4 regions of the Clostridium sp. JNZ J1-5 genome follow, and region 4 is predicted to be linked to each of the others. Evidence: riboswitches for the same ligand, from Rfam matches in the RefSeq annotation. Region 4 holds a riboswitch; each other region holds the start of a gene.
What was found. Region 4 has a riboswitch for S-adenosylmethionine ahead of ACWW38_RS07410 (O-acetylhomoserine aminocarboxypropyltransferase/cysteine synthase family protein). Riboswitches for the same ligand answer to the same signal wherever they lie in the genome.
Positions count from the first base shown of each region.

Region 1: it holds a riboswitch for S-adenosylmethionine, as region 4 does, so the genes downstream of both, metK (methionine adenosyltransferase) here and ACWW38_RS07410 (O-acetylhomoserine aminocarboxypropyltransferase/cysteine synthase family protein) in region 4, are expected to answer to the same signal.
Region 2: it holds a riboswitch for S-adenosylmethionine, as region 4 does, so the genes downstream of both, metF (methylenetetrahydrofolate reductase [NAD(P)H]) here and ACWW38_RS07410 (O-acetylhomoserine aminocarboxypropyltransferase/cysteine synthase family protein) in region 4, are expected to answer to the same signal.
Region 3: it holds a riboswitch for S-adenosylmethionine, as region 4 does, so the genes downstream of both, ACWW38_RS15845 (methionine ABC transporter ATP-binding protein) here and ACWW38_RS07410 (O-acetylhomoserine aminocarboxypropyltransferase/cysteine synthase family protein) in region 4, are expected to answer to the same signal.

Region 1 is NZ_CM132773.1:2,614,631-2,617,776, forward strand. It holds gene mreB (rod shape-determining protein MreB) at 1-113, shown strand, start outside; gene yyaC (spore protease YyaC) at 239-790, opposite strand; tRNA gene ACWW38_RS12620 (tRNA-Thr) at 1,066-1,141, shown strand; tRNA gene ACWW38_RS12625 (tRNA-Tyr) at 1,147-1,231, shown strand; tRNA gene ACWW38_RS12630 (tRNA-Val) at 1,243-1,318, shown strand; tRNA gene ACWW38_RS12635 (tRNA-Tyr) at 1,368-1,452, shown strand; SAM riboswitch class I at 1,682-1,783, shown strand; gene metK (methionine adenosyltransferase) at 1,857-3,032, shown strand.
Region 2 is NZ_CM132773.1:3,233,560-3,236,705, reverse strand. It holds gene ACWW38_RS15460 (methionine synthase) at 1-334, opposite strand, end outside; gene metF (methylenetetrahydrofolate reductase [NAD(P)H]) at 367-1,266, opposite strand; SAM riboswitch class I at 1,361-1,469, opposite strand; gene ACWW38_RS15450 (putative DNA modification/repair radical SAM protein) at 1,620-2,948, shown strand; gene ACWW38_RS15445 (TIGR03915 family putative DNA repair protein) at 2,962-3,146, shown strand, end outside.
Region 3 is NZ_CM132773.1:3,313,697-3,316,842, reverse strand. It holds gene ACWW38_RS15850 (methionine ABC transporter permease) at 1-540, opposite strand, end outside; gene ACWW38_RS15845 (methionine ABC transporter ATP-binding protein) at 544-1,500, opposite strand; SAM riboswitch class I at 1,601-1,713, opposite strand; gene ACWW38_RS15840 (ferritin family protein) at 1,781-2,242, opposite strand; gene ACWW38_RS15835 (DUF2207 family protein) at 2,309-3,146, opposite strand, start outside.
Region 4 is NZ_CM132773.1:1,562,525-1,565,670, forward strand. It holds gene ACWW38_RS07410 (O-acetylhomoserine aminocarboxypropyltransferase/cysteine synthase family protein) at 6-1,289, opposite strand; SAM riboswitch class I at 1,504-1,616, opposite strand; gene ACWW38_RS07415 (GNAT family N-acetyltransferase) at 1,729-2,298, opposite strand; gene ACWW38_RS07420 (dihydrofolate reductase) at 2,531-3,025, shown strand; gene ACWW38_RS07425 (tRNA 2-thiocytidine biosynthesis TtcA family protein) at 3,085-3,146, opposite strand, start outside.

The DNA.
Region 1 (3,146 bases), 1.1 Mb from region 4:
ATGTTGCTCAAGATTCAGTTTCATCAGTTGCTCTAGGCACTGGAGATGTACTAAGCTACCTAGATAAGATTGATGCATCTTATAAGGGGCAGGATATAAACCTAATAGACTAATATATATACTTATTATATAAGTTATAAAATATACGCTCTATAATCTTAAAATTATGGAGCGTATATTTTATTTAAAATTATTTTGGAATTATGAGAAGTTAAGGATAGCTTAAAACATATGATATTTATATTATGTTATCCATATTTTTATCATGTAATTGTGAAAGGTAATATGAATGGATTAGAGAGTGAGTAATGACTTTGGCCATTTCCATAATTAAATCTAGGCGTATATTCCTATTTGTAAATAGCTCGTTATTATCACTAGAGTCCACAATACCTATTATGGAGGTTTCCCCAACTTCAGGTAAAATTTTACCTACACCTTTTCCAGGATGTATAGGATAATCGCGAGCTTGTATTTCCCCTATGTTTTTCATTTCTCCTAAACAAGCATCAACGCCTATTATACTAGAAGAGGGATGAAGTTTTTTTATCTGCTGAAGCTGTTTATCTATATTTAAAGCGTGTATAGGTTCAGAAATAGTTCCATATACTTTTAGTGGGAAGTTTTCATTTTTTAATAATGTTCCTACTAATGGCCCTAGACAATCTCCTATACATCTGTCAGTACCAATACATACTATAACAGAATTTTCATCCATGTAATCTTTTAAAAAATATGCTATTTCGTAATAAGATAGATTATCTTTATAGTGGACTCTGACTTTATTCAAGAACGACACCTCCTTGATAATTTATATGAAAAGCATATATACTATATGAAATAAAAATTAATAAAAAAAGAAAATATAATAGAATTAAAAGGAAAAAGGAGATGAATAATTGATATAAATGTATAAGTAATTCGAAGTAATGTGGTGAAATTAAGAGCAATATGCTTGTAATTTCATTTAAATAACAAAAGTTAGAGTTGAAATAAGTGCTAGTTCTAGGTATACTAATATTCGTTGACGCGGTAAAACGCTGAAAATAAAAAATAAATAAGCATGCTGGCATGGCTCAACTGGTAGAGCAACTGACTTGTAATCAGTAGGTTCCGGGTTCAAGTCCTGGTGCCAGCACCAATTTCGGAGGAGTTCCCGAGTGGCCAAAGGGGGCAGACTGTAAATCTGTTACGTTTCGTTTCGATGGTTCGAATCCATCCTCCTCCACCATATAAATAAATGGGCGCATAGCTCAGCTGGGAGAGCATCTGCCTTACAAGCAGGGGGTCACAGGTTCGAGCCCTGTTGTGCCCACCATTTATTTTTAGAGAAGTTGGTAGCTGTTAAGTTTTTTAAAAGTTAATATGGAGGAGTTCCCGAGTGGCCAAAGGGGGCAGACTGTAAATCTGTTACGTTTCGTTTCGATGGTTCGAATCCATCCTCCTCCACCATAGAAGACATCAATGTTGATGTCTTTTTTTATTTTTGTTTTATATGAATGTTGATTTTAAATTCAGTTAAAACCTCCTATTTTTAAATTTATATAAATCAAATTAAATATTTGTATAAAATAAATATTTGTAAAATTAATGATAAGTTAAGCTTCATGTTATTGACATGGATATTATACTGTGATAATATTATTTTGCTTAAGTAAAATTAAATAATAGATAAGAAAAAATCTTATCAAGAGAGGTGGAGGGACTGGCCCTGTGAAACCCAGCAACCGGTACTGTTGTACTAAGGTGCTAATTCCTGCAGATTTAATCTGCAAGATAAGAAATCATGATAATCACGCAATCAACCTCTTCAATTAAGAAGGGGTTTTATTTTTTTTTAGAAAGGAGATTTTAGAATGAGAAGATTGTTTACTTCAGAATCAGTAACAGAAGGACATCCAGATAAAATGTGTGACCAAATTTCAGATGCTATTTTGGATGCTATTTTAGAAAAAGATCCTAATGGAAGGGTAGCTTGTGAAACGGCGGTTACAACTGGAATGGTTATGGTTATGGGAGAAATATCCACGAACTGTTATGTTGATATTTCAAAGCTTGTAAGAGAAGTCGTTACAGATATAGGATATACAAGAGCTAAATATGGATTTGACGCTGAAACATGTGCTGTATTGACAGCAATTGATGAACAATCAGTAGATATAGCTATGGGTGTAGATGAAGCCCTAGAGTCAAGAGAAGGTGAAAAAGACGAAGTTGAGGCAATAGGAGCTGGAGATCAAGGACTTATGTTTGGATTTGCTTCTAATGAAACACCAGAATATATGCCTCTTCCTATAAGTATGGCACATAAGCTTTCAAGAAGATTAACAGAGGTTAGAAAGAACGGTATATTACCATACTTAAGACCGGATGGTAAAACTCAAGTTACAGTTGAATATGAGGATGATAAACCTGTAAGAATAGATGCTATAGTTGTTTCAACTCAACATGATCCAGAAGTTACACAAGAGCAAATACGTAAAAATCTTATGGAACATGTAATAAGATTTATAATTCCTAATGAATGGTTAGATGACAAAACAAAGTACTACATAAATCCAACAGGAAGATTTGTTATCGGTGGACCACATGGAGATACAGGATTAACAGGAAGAAAGATTATAGTTGATACTTATGGTGGATACGGAAGACATGGTGGCGGAGCTTTTTCAGGAAAAGATCCAACAAAAGTTGACAGATCAGCAGCTTACGCAGCAAGATGGGTTGCTAAAAACTTGGTAGCAGCTGGAGTTGCAGATAAACTTGAAATAGGTTTAGCTTATGCGATAGGTGTTGCTCGCCCAGTATCACTTTTAGTAAATACTTTTGGAACAGGAAAAGTTGAAGACGATAAAATAGTAGAAATAGTTAACAAAGTATTTGACTTAAGACCTGGTGCAATAATTAGAGATTTAGAATTAAGAAGACCATTATATAGACAAACAGCAGCTTATGGGCACTTTGGAAGAACTGATGTAGAACTTCCATGGGAACAGCTAGATAAAGTAGAAGCTATCAAAAAATATATATAATAATTGAATTAAACATTTTAGTATAAAAAGCTAATATCATAGTGATATTAGCTTTTTTTATATGGAGCAGATAAGTAGCTTTAGGTTTATTAAATAAAATCATGGTAAAAATAT
Region 2 (3,146 bases), 1.7 Mb from region 4:
ATGCATCTAGTATTAAAGCTTTTGTAAGATTAACCTTTTCATAATACTTTATTTTTGTTTCTATCTCATTTCCTAAAGTCATTGCTAAAACAGCACACATTTTTGAATCTTTAAGATGCTCTGCTATATCCCTACCTTCAAATACCAATTTACTTCCAATTATTTTTACTTCACTATTATCTATTTTTATATCAAAAATCTTATAGGTATATCTATAGTTAATATAGTTTTTTATTTCTTCAATAGATTTATTAATAAGACTCCAAACTTCATCATATATTATTCCTCTTTTATATCCTAAATATCTTAAAACTTCATCTCTATCAATGTACAAATATCTTCCTCCTATAATTTTTATTTTTAGTCTTATGCTATATTAAAACTATTTAATGCAGTTACTATTGACGATATATTAGCTACTATTTTCTTAGCTACCTCTGGATTATTCATAGTATAAATATGAATACCATCAATTCCAGAAGATAATAAATCAATAATCTGCTCAGTAGCATAAGCAATTCCAGCATCCTTTAAAGCCTCAGGTCTGTCTATATATTTATCAAGTATTTTTACAAACTTATCCGGAACATGAGCTCCGCAAAGAGAAGTTATTCTCTTAATCTGTCTACTATTTACAACTGGCATTATGCCAACTTCTATAGGAATATCTATCTTCATAAGTTCTGTTTTTTCTTTAAAGTTATAAAAAATATTATTATCGAAAAATAGCTGGGTAATGAGGAAGTCAGTACCTTTTTCAACTTTATTTTTTAAATTAAACAAATCATCTACAATACTCCTGCATTCAATATGTCCTTCTGGATAACATGTCCCTCCTATACAAAAATAGCTATCTTTTTTTATATGCTCTACTAAATCCACAGCATGTGTGTAATGGATAGGGTTTGGAAATTTCAAATTAGGATCTTGTGGAAAATCTCCTCTAAGAGCAAGAACATTTTCTATATTATTTTTCTTTAATTCATCCAAAATATTATCTATTTCTTCCTTTGAAGATGCTATACAAGTTAAGTGTGCTAAAGATTCTATATTATATTTATTCTTTATAATAGACGCTATTTCAACTGTTGCGTTCTTACTAGTGCCGCCCCCAGCACCGTAAGTCACACTTATATAATCAGGATTTAAAGGCGCCAAAGCATCTATAGTTTTATAGATACTTTCAATTGAATAATCTTTTTTAGGCGGAAATATTTCAAATGAAATTACAGGTTTTTTATTTAAAAACAAATTTTTTATAAACATAAAATGCCCCCTTTTAAATAAAAAAGCTGCTTTCCCATAAGAAAAGCAGCTTAAATATCTTTACATAATTTACACTTAACTAATTTTAGCAGCTTTCTTATCTCTCAAAATCAAAGATTTTGCAGGATTTGACACCGTTGTATTTTTTTAATACCGGTTGTCGGGTTTCAAAGGGCCAGTCCCTCCACCTCTCATGATAAGAATTCTTTCTATTTAATTAAAAACTATTCTAATACTTTTATATTATGCTGTCAATGTAAAATAAAATAACTTTTTTAGGTAATAATATATTTACATACGAACTTATGTTCGGTAATATATATTTAAGATATAATTGGTATAGGAGAACTATTATGGATATGTTGGAAAAGTTAAAGATACTATCAGATGCAGCTAAATATGATGTTTCCTGTTCTTCCAGTGGAAGTAGCAGAAAAAATTCTAAAGGAGGTATAGGCAATGCCAGCTCTAGTGGAATATGCCATAGTTTTACTGCAGATGGAAGATGTATTTCATTACTTAAAATTTTACTTACAAACTACTGCTGTTATGATTGTGCCTACTGTATAAATAGATATTCTAATGACCTTCCTAGAGCAACTTTTACCCCTGATGAAATAGCTGACTTAACAATAAATTTTTATAAACGTAATTATATTGAAGGCTTATTCTTAAGTTCTGCAGTTTTTAAAAATCCTAACTATACTATGGAACAGATGCTAAAAGTTGTATCTAAACTTAGAAATGAACATAACTTTAATGGATATATACATATAAAAGCAATACCGGGAGCAGATCCAATATTAATTAAGAAAGCTGGGGAACTTGTAGATAGAATGAGTATAAATATTGAACTTCCTTCCTCATCTAGTCTTAAGTTACTAGCTCCGCAAAAAACTAAAGAAAATATATTAAAACCTATGTCTTTTATAGGATCTCAAATTGCTGTTTCAAAATATGAAAAAAAGTTATATAGAAATGCTCCTTCTTTCGTTCCAGCAGGCCAGAGTAGCCAGCTTATTATTGGTGCAACACCTGAAAGTGATTTGCATATTTTAAAGCTCTCTGAAAATCTATATAAACGCTTTGGATTAAAAAGAGTCTACTATTCAGCTTATGTGCCAGTATCAAATAATCCAAAGTTACCTGCACTAAATAGTCCTCCTCTATTAAGAGAACATAGACTTTACCAAGCAGACTGGCTTCTTAGATTTTACGGATTTTCGGCAAAGGATTTGTTAAATGAAAACAATCCAAATTTCGATGTACACCTGGACCCTAAAACTGATTGGGCTCTTAGAAATATAGATAAATTTCCAATAGAGATTAATAAAGCCTATGCAAAAGATCTTATAAAAATACCTGGTATTGGAGTAAAATCAGTACGGAAAATTGCCCTTGCTAGAAGAGTCCACTCTTTAAGTTTTGAGGATTTAAAAAAGTTGGGTGTGGTTCTAAAAAGAGCTCAATATTTTATAACCTGCAACGGAAGATATTATGGTCAAGTAGATTTTAAAGATATATTAATAAGAGAAAAGTTAGTAAGTGATGCAACTAATAAATTTAAATCAAATCCTATCTATAATGCTAAAAAAAATTATGAACAGCTTTCTTTTCTCTCCTCTCCTCCAGCCATATACCGCCCAGATGATGCTTATACAAGCATCACTGGAGAACTTTAAGAAGGTGAAATAAATGATTTGCTATATCTATGATGGCAGTTTTGAAGGCCTATTAACATCAATATATGAGGCATATTACAGAAAAGATAAACCTGAAGAAATATTTAGAGAAGATGAATTTATTCCTACTCTTATAACAAATCCGATTTATATAAAAAAAGATATGTCCAAATTTTCTAAGGTTTATGATGCTATTAG
Region 3 (3,146 bases), 1.8 Mb from region 4:
CATTTGATATCCATAATTTATTGCTACGGCACCAAGACCTCCTGCTCCAATTGCACCAGCCATAGCTGAAAATCCAACTATACTAATAACAGTAAGAGTTATTCCAGAAATAATAGATGGAAGTGCTTCTGGAAGCATAACTTTAAATATTATCTGTGAAGTACTGGCTCCAAAGGACTTTGCTGCTTCAATTACTCCTTTATCTACTTCTTTAAGAGCAGCTTCAATAATTCTAGTAACAAACGGTGCTGATCCAATAGTTAATGGTACTATAGCAGCAGCTGTTCCAATAGATCTTCCTACTATAAATCTTGTAAATGGTATTAGTATTACCATCAAAACTATAAATGGGAAAGATCTTAAAATATTTATAAAAGCATCTAAAATTTTATAAACCGCTTCATTTGGTCTTAATCCATCTTTGCCTGTTATTATCATAATGATAGCTGGTATAAATCCTACTATTATTGCTAAAATTGTGGAAACTATAACCATAACTAGAGTTTCCCCTAAAGCTGGAAGCAATATTTTTTCAATCATATCCTATAACACCTCCCAATGCACATTTTGACTTTCTAAGTAAAAACAAACTTTATCTTTTTTATCCTCTGATATGTTAATTACTAAGCTCCCCAGTACACCTTGGCTAAATTTTTCAAGTTTTCCCCAAACAATTGAAAAATCCATATTTAATTCTCTTGCCATAGATGTTATTACACAGTTTTGGCTTAATTCCTTTGGAAAGAAAATCTTTATATTTACTCCATCCTCTGGCAATACCTCGTCTTCCCCTAAAAGGTTTTGCATCTCCTTGGTTGGATTAAGAAAAATTTCTTCTGCCTTCCCAAACTGTATTACTCTTCCTTCTTCCATCAGTGCTACTTTAGTACATACTTCTTTTATAACTTCCATTTGATGAGTTACTATTACTATTGTTATGCCTAGTTTTCTGTTTATTTCTCTTAATAGTTCTAGAATTGATTTTGTAGTTTTAGGATCTAATGCAGAAGTTGCCTCATCACAAAGAAGTATTTCTGGCTGAAGAGTTAAAGCTCTAGCAATAGCAACTCTCTGTTTTTGTCCTCCACTAAGTTCTTTTGGCATGCTCCTAGCCTTATCCTCAAGTCCCACTAGATTCAATAGTTCCTTTACTCTTTTATCCATCTCTTCCCTACTGTACCCCCAGATTTCCATTGGAAGAGAAACATTTTGCCATACATTTTTTCTATTAAGCAGACTAAAGTTTTGGAATATCATACCTATATTCTTTCTAAATTTTCTTAATTCTTCTTCACTTAATATATTAACTTCCTTATTATTTACTAATACGTTCCCCTTATCATAGGTTTCAAGTCCATTTATACATCTTAAAAAAGTTGACTTTCCTGCACCACTATGCCCCACTATCCCAAATATTTCCCCCTTTTCTATGCTCAAACTTACATCTTTTAAGACATGGTCCTTACCAAAGAACTTTTCTACATTTTTGATTTGTATCATTGTCTTACCCCCTGATTATTTCTATACCCCTTAAAACTTGCTAACTTTGGAAAAAATAAAAGACCTAAGGATATCCTTAGGTCTTAATAGATCTACCCTACCCTCATCTCTCAGCTTTCGCTGCAGGATTTAGCACCATTGTATATAATTCATATAATATATACCGGTTGCTGGGTTTCATCGGGCCAGTCCCTCCACCACTCTTGATAAGCCATATTAAGTTTTATTGTTAACAATTATATTATTAAGATTAATGTTTGTCAATAACATTTTTAAATTTTTATTGTTCTCTATTTTTTTCTAATTTATTCATTAATTCTATAACTTCTTCTAAAAACCTTAAATGCTCTTTCTCTTCATTGATTATTTCTAATACTGCTTTTTTTTCCTGTTCGTTTTCAATTTCACTTAAAATTCTTTCATAGGATTCTATGGTATCTCTTTCGTCTTTTGCTGCTGCTAAATATATACTAGTTTGAAGCTCTGATAGACTTCCAATTATTTTTTCTTCTCTCTTGTCTTGAAAAATACTTTTTAAATCTTTATAATTATGATTTTCTAAACTTTTAAATTCTAGATTTCTATCCTTCATCTCTTTAAATATGTTAAAATGCTTCTTTTCTTCAAGGGATAAAAATTCAAAAATTCCCTTTAACCACTCATCTTTACATAAATCAGCTGCTCTTTTATAGTAAGCTGATCCCTCTAACTCTGATTTCATAGCAAATTCATAAATATTCAAACCTATCACCTCTACATTATAAATTAATTTGAATCTATCTAAAAAATACAATTAATCTTACTGCATTTAAAAGGCTCCTGCACCTCCTCCACCGGCTCCACCAGTTGATCCGCTGGTTCCTCCGCCAGCCCCAGTAGATGGTACAACTCCTCCAAATGCTGAATTGATACTGTCATTAAACGGATTGGTTGCTTTATTATTGCTATATAAGATAAAATACCAGAATATAAAATTATTATTATAATCATAACTAGTCTCTATATATGGCTTAAATTTTTTTATTATTTTATCATCAAGTCCAAGTGAAATTGCATATATAAGGTATTCATCTAATGGATATTGTGAAAATTCATTTTGTATATTTTCCTCTTGTACCTTTTTTAGATATTTTCTAAATTGAGTCCATTTTATATATTCTATATATCCATGGTCACTTTTTCTATATACAAGAGCAATTCCCCATATAATAAAAATCACTCCAAGGATTATGTTGACTATTCCCATAAAAGCAGAAAAAGCTGTAAATATACATCCTGCTGTAAGTTCGATTATTCCCAGCACTATACAAGCTAAAGCGTATTTTTTGCCTCTTTCATCAAAATAGCCTCTGCTTTTAGCTTCCTCTTTAACAAGTTTACTCCACTTATTATAGTTTTGAGTAAACTTGGATGTGTTCTTTTTAGAGTAGCTTTTTATATCTTCTAAAGTTACATAAGTGCCATTTCCCATCTTCTCTATTACCCATTCTATAAAAAACTTTTCATGGTTTAATAATAAATCGTCTATTTCCTTTATTTTTGTTATCTTATAATTTTCATATTTCTTTTTCTTAGTTTTATTGTGTTCATTTTCTAACATGTCTTCTTCAAAATTTTCCACCCTTAGATAACCTTTTCTACATAAA
Region 4 (3,146 bases):
TCGGATTAGTTCCCTAAATTCTCTAAAGACTGTTGAAAATCAGCTATAATATCTTCAATATCTTCGATTCCTACAGAAACCCTAATTAAGTCTGGTGTAACTCCTGATGCTACCTGCTGCTCTTCATTCAATTGTCTATGTGTTGTACTAGCAGGATGAATTACTGATGTTCTTGCATCTCCTAAATGAACTACTAAAGCAGCTAATTCTAGATTTCTAATGAATTTCTTACCTGCTTCAATTCCTCCATTTATTCCAAAAGTTAATATACCGCTAGCCCCTTTAGGCAAATATTTTTTAGCTAGAGGATAGGTAGTATGGCTTTCAAGGAGAGGATAGCTTACCCAGCTTACTTTTTCATGTTTCTCTAGGTATTTAGCTAACTTAAAAGCATTTTCACTATGTCTTTCCATTCTTAAATGTAGTGTTTCAAGTCCCAGATTAAATAAAAAGGCATTAAAAGGACTTGTGCAAGTTCCTAGGTCTCTTAAAAGCTGAACACGAACTTTCACTATATATGCTGCATTTCCAAACTTCTCAACATATTTAACTCCATGGTAACTTGGATCTGGTTCTATAAGCTCTAGATATTTTCCATTGTCCCAATTGAAATTTCCACCATCTACAATGATTCCACCTATACTGGTAGCATGACCGTCAATATATTTTGTTGTAGAATGAACAACTATATTAGCTCCAAGTTTTAGCGGGTTGCAAAGATATGGAGTTGCTATTGTATTATCTACAATAAAAGGCACTTGCTTTTTCTTTGCGACTGATGAAAACTTTTCAAAATCCAAAATATTTAATCCTGGATTCCCTATGGTCTCACCAAAAATAGCTCTTGTATTTTCTTTAAAGCACTTTAATATTTCTTCTTCATCTGAATCTGGATTTACAAAAGTTACATCTATTCCAAATTTCTTTAAGGTTGTTGAAAGCAGACTAAAAGTTCCGCCATAAAGTGTAGATGCAGCAACTACATGATCTCCTGTTTTACAAATGTTTAATATAGCTAAAGCAGTAGCTGTTTGACCTGCTGATACAGCGACAGCTCCAACGCCCCCTTCAAGAGCACTAACTTTTTCTTCAAAGGCAGCTACAGTAGGATTACTGATTCTAGAATACATATGCCCCTCTGCCTCTAAATCGAATAATGCTGCTACTTGGTCTGGATCCTCATATTTATAAGTTGTGCTTTGATAAATTGGTAATACTCTTGTCTCTCCTGCTTTTGGCGTATATCCTCCTTGTATACATATAGTCCCCTTTTTCCAATTTTTACTCATAAAAATTGCCCCCTTTTACATAATTTATGCTCTGTTTTAAATGAATGCTGATTTTTACATTCATTTAAAACTTTCCATGTAGCCCCCTACATGTTCATTAGTGTTAGTTTAACGCGTTATACTATTTTGCATAAAAAAAACCGCTTCAATCTCTCGATAAGAAGCGGTTATAATTACTTATGCATTAGACTATTAATTTAAATAGCCTACTCCCTTCTTATCTTTCAGGATATTTCCTGCAGGAATTAGCACATTTCTAGTTTAAAGCTTTAAACTAGCTGTTGCCGGGTTTCATCGGGCCAGTCCCTCAACCACTCTTGATAAGATTAATCTTTTATTCAATTTTAAAATTAATTTTACACATGATTTCATTGTGTGTCAAGAAGTTTTTTACAATTTATATAAAAACACGTAAGTACTTGCCTACGTGTTTTGTGTTTTATATTATTGAGCTTGATTTTATTTCTTTCCAATCACTTTTCAATAAGTCCATAAATACTACACTAGAAAATATACCAATCCTGCTGTCAAAATAAGCTTCTCTAATTATACCTACTTCTTTAAAACCTAATCTTTTGTACAGTCCTTGAGCTTTTATATTATCTATCATAGTAGTTAATTCTATTTTATTTAAATTTAAAAATTTGAATAGAAAATCAATAAAATAATATAGTGCATCATAGCCATATCCTTTTTCTTGCTCTTTTATATAACATATTTTTATACCTATTTCAGCCTTTTGGTTTCTTGCATCCCAGTTCATATAATTGATTTCACCAATAGGAACTAAATCATCTTTTCTTAGTATAATGAATCTTTTGCTTTCAGGAAACATAGAACAATCTTCAATTTGATCTACAATACATTTTCTTATACTATCTTTGCTTTGTAAAGTTCCAAAAGCATTTCCTGAATGCTCCATCATCAGCTCATCATTCCACCATTTGTGAAAATATTCTTCATCTCCTAGTTCTAGCTGTCTAATTATAACTTTTTTCCCTTTAATCATAATTATTCTCCTTGCAGTTGCTTTCAATTTGATATATAACAACTTTAGACATTTTACCTAAGCTTATAAAGTACAACTAAATTCAACTTTACATTTGTTCTATATAAAAATTATACCATATATACATGAATTATTAAAAAATTTCATAATAAATTTGATAAATATTTAACTTATATATTACAGATATTAATTCAATGTTATAATTTTAGTACTAATAAAAGAGGTGAAAAATATGCTGAGTTTTGTAGTTGCAGTATCTCAAAATAATGTAATTGGTAAAGATAATAATCTTCCTTGGAAAATTCCTGAAGATTTAAAACATTTTAAAGAGATAACTCTATCTAAAACTAAAACAATGATTATGGGTAGAAAAACTTTTGAGGCCCTTCCAAGTGTACTTCCTGGAAGAAAGCATATAGTGTTAACTGGAAATAGAGATTATAATATGGAAAATATAAATGTGAAAGTTATCCACAGTGTTGATGAAATAAATCCACTTATTCACAGTAAAGAAGAATACTTTGTAATAGGAGGAGGAGAAATTTTTTCTGAATTGATGCCATATGCAAAGAAGATATATCTTACCATAATACATCATGACTTTCAAGGAGATACTTTTTTCCCTGGATATAATAAAAATGATTGGAAAATAACCGAAATGCATAAAGGAACTGTAGATGAAAATAATAAATTTAACCACACTTACTTAACTCTTGAAAAAATATAAAGCTTATATACTTTATGATGTAAATACCGCACTAATTTACTAGTGCGGTACTTGCCATATTATTCTTCATCGTAAAAATCTAAAAACGAATATTTTTGTCCTTTTTTCTCCCAACCTAAAA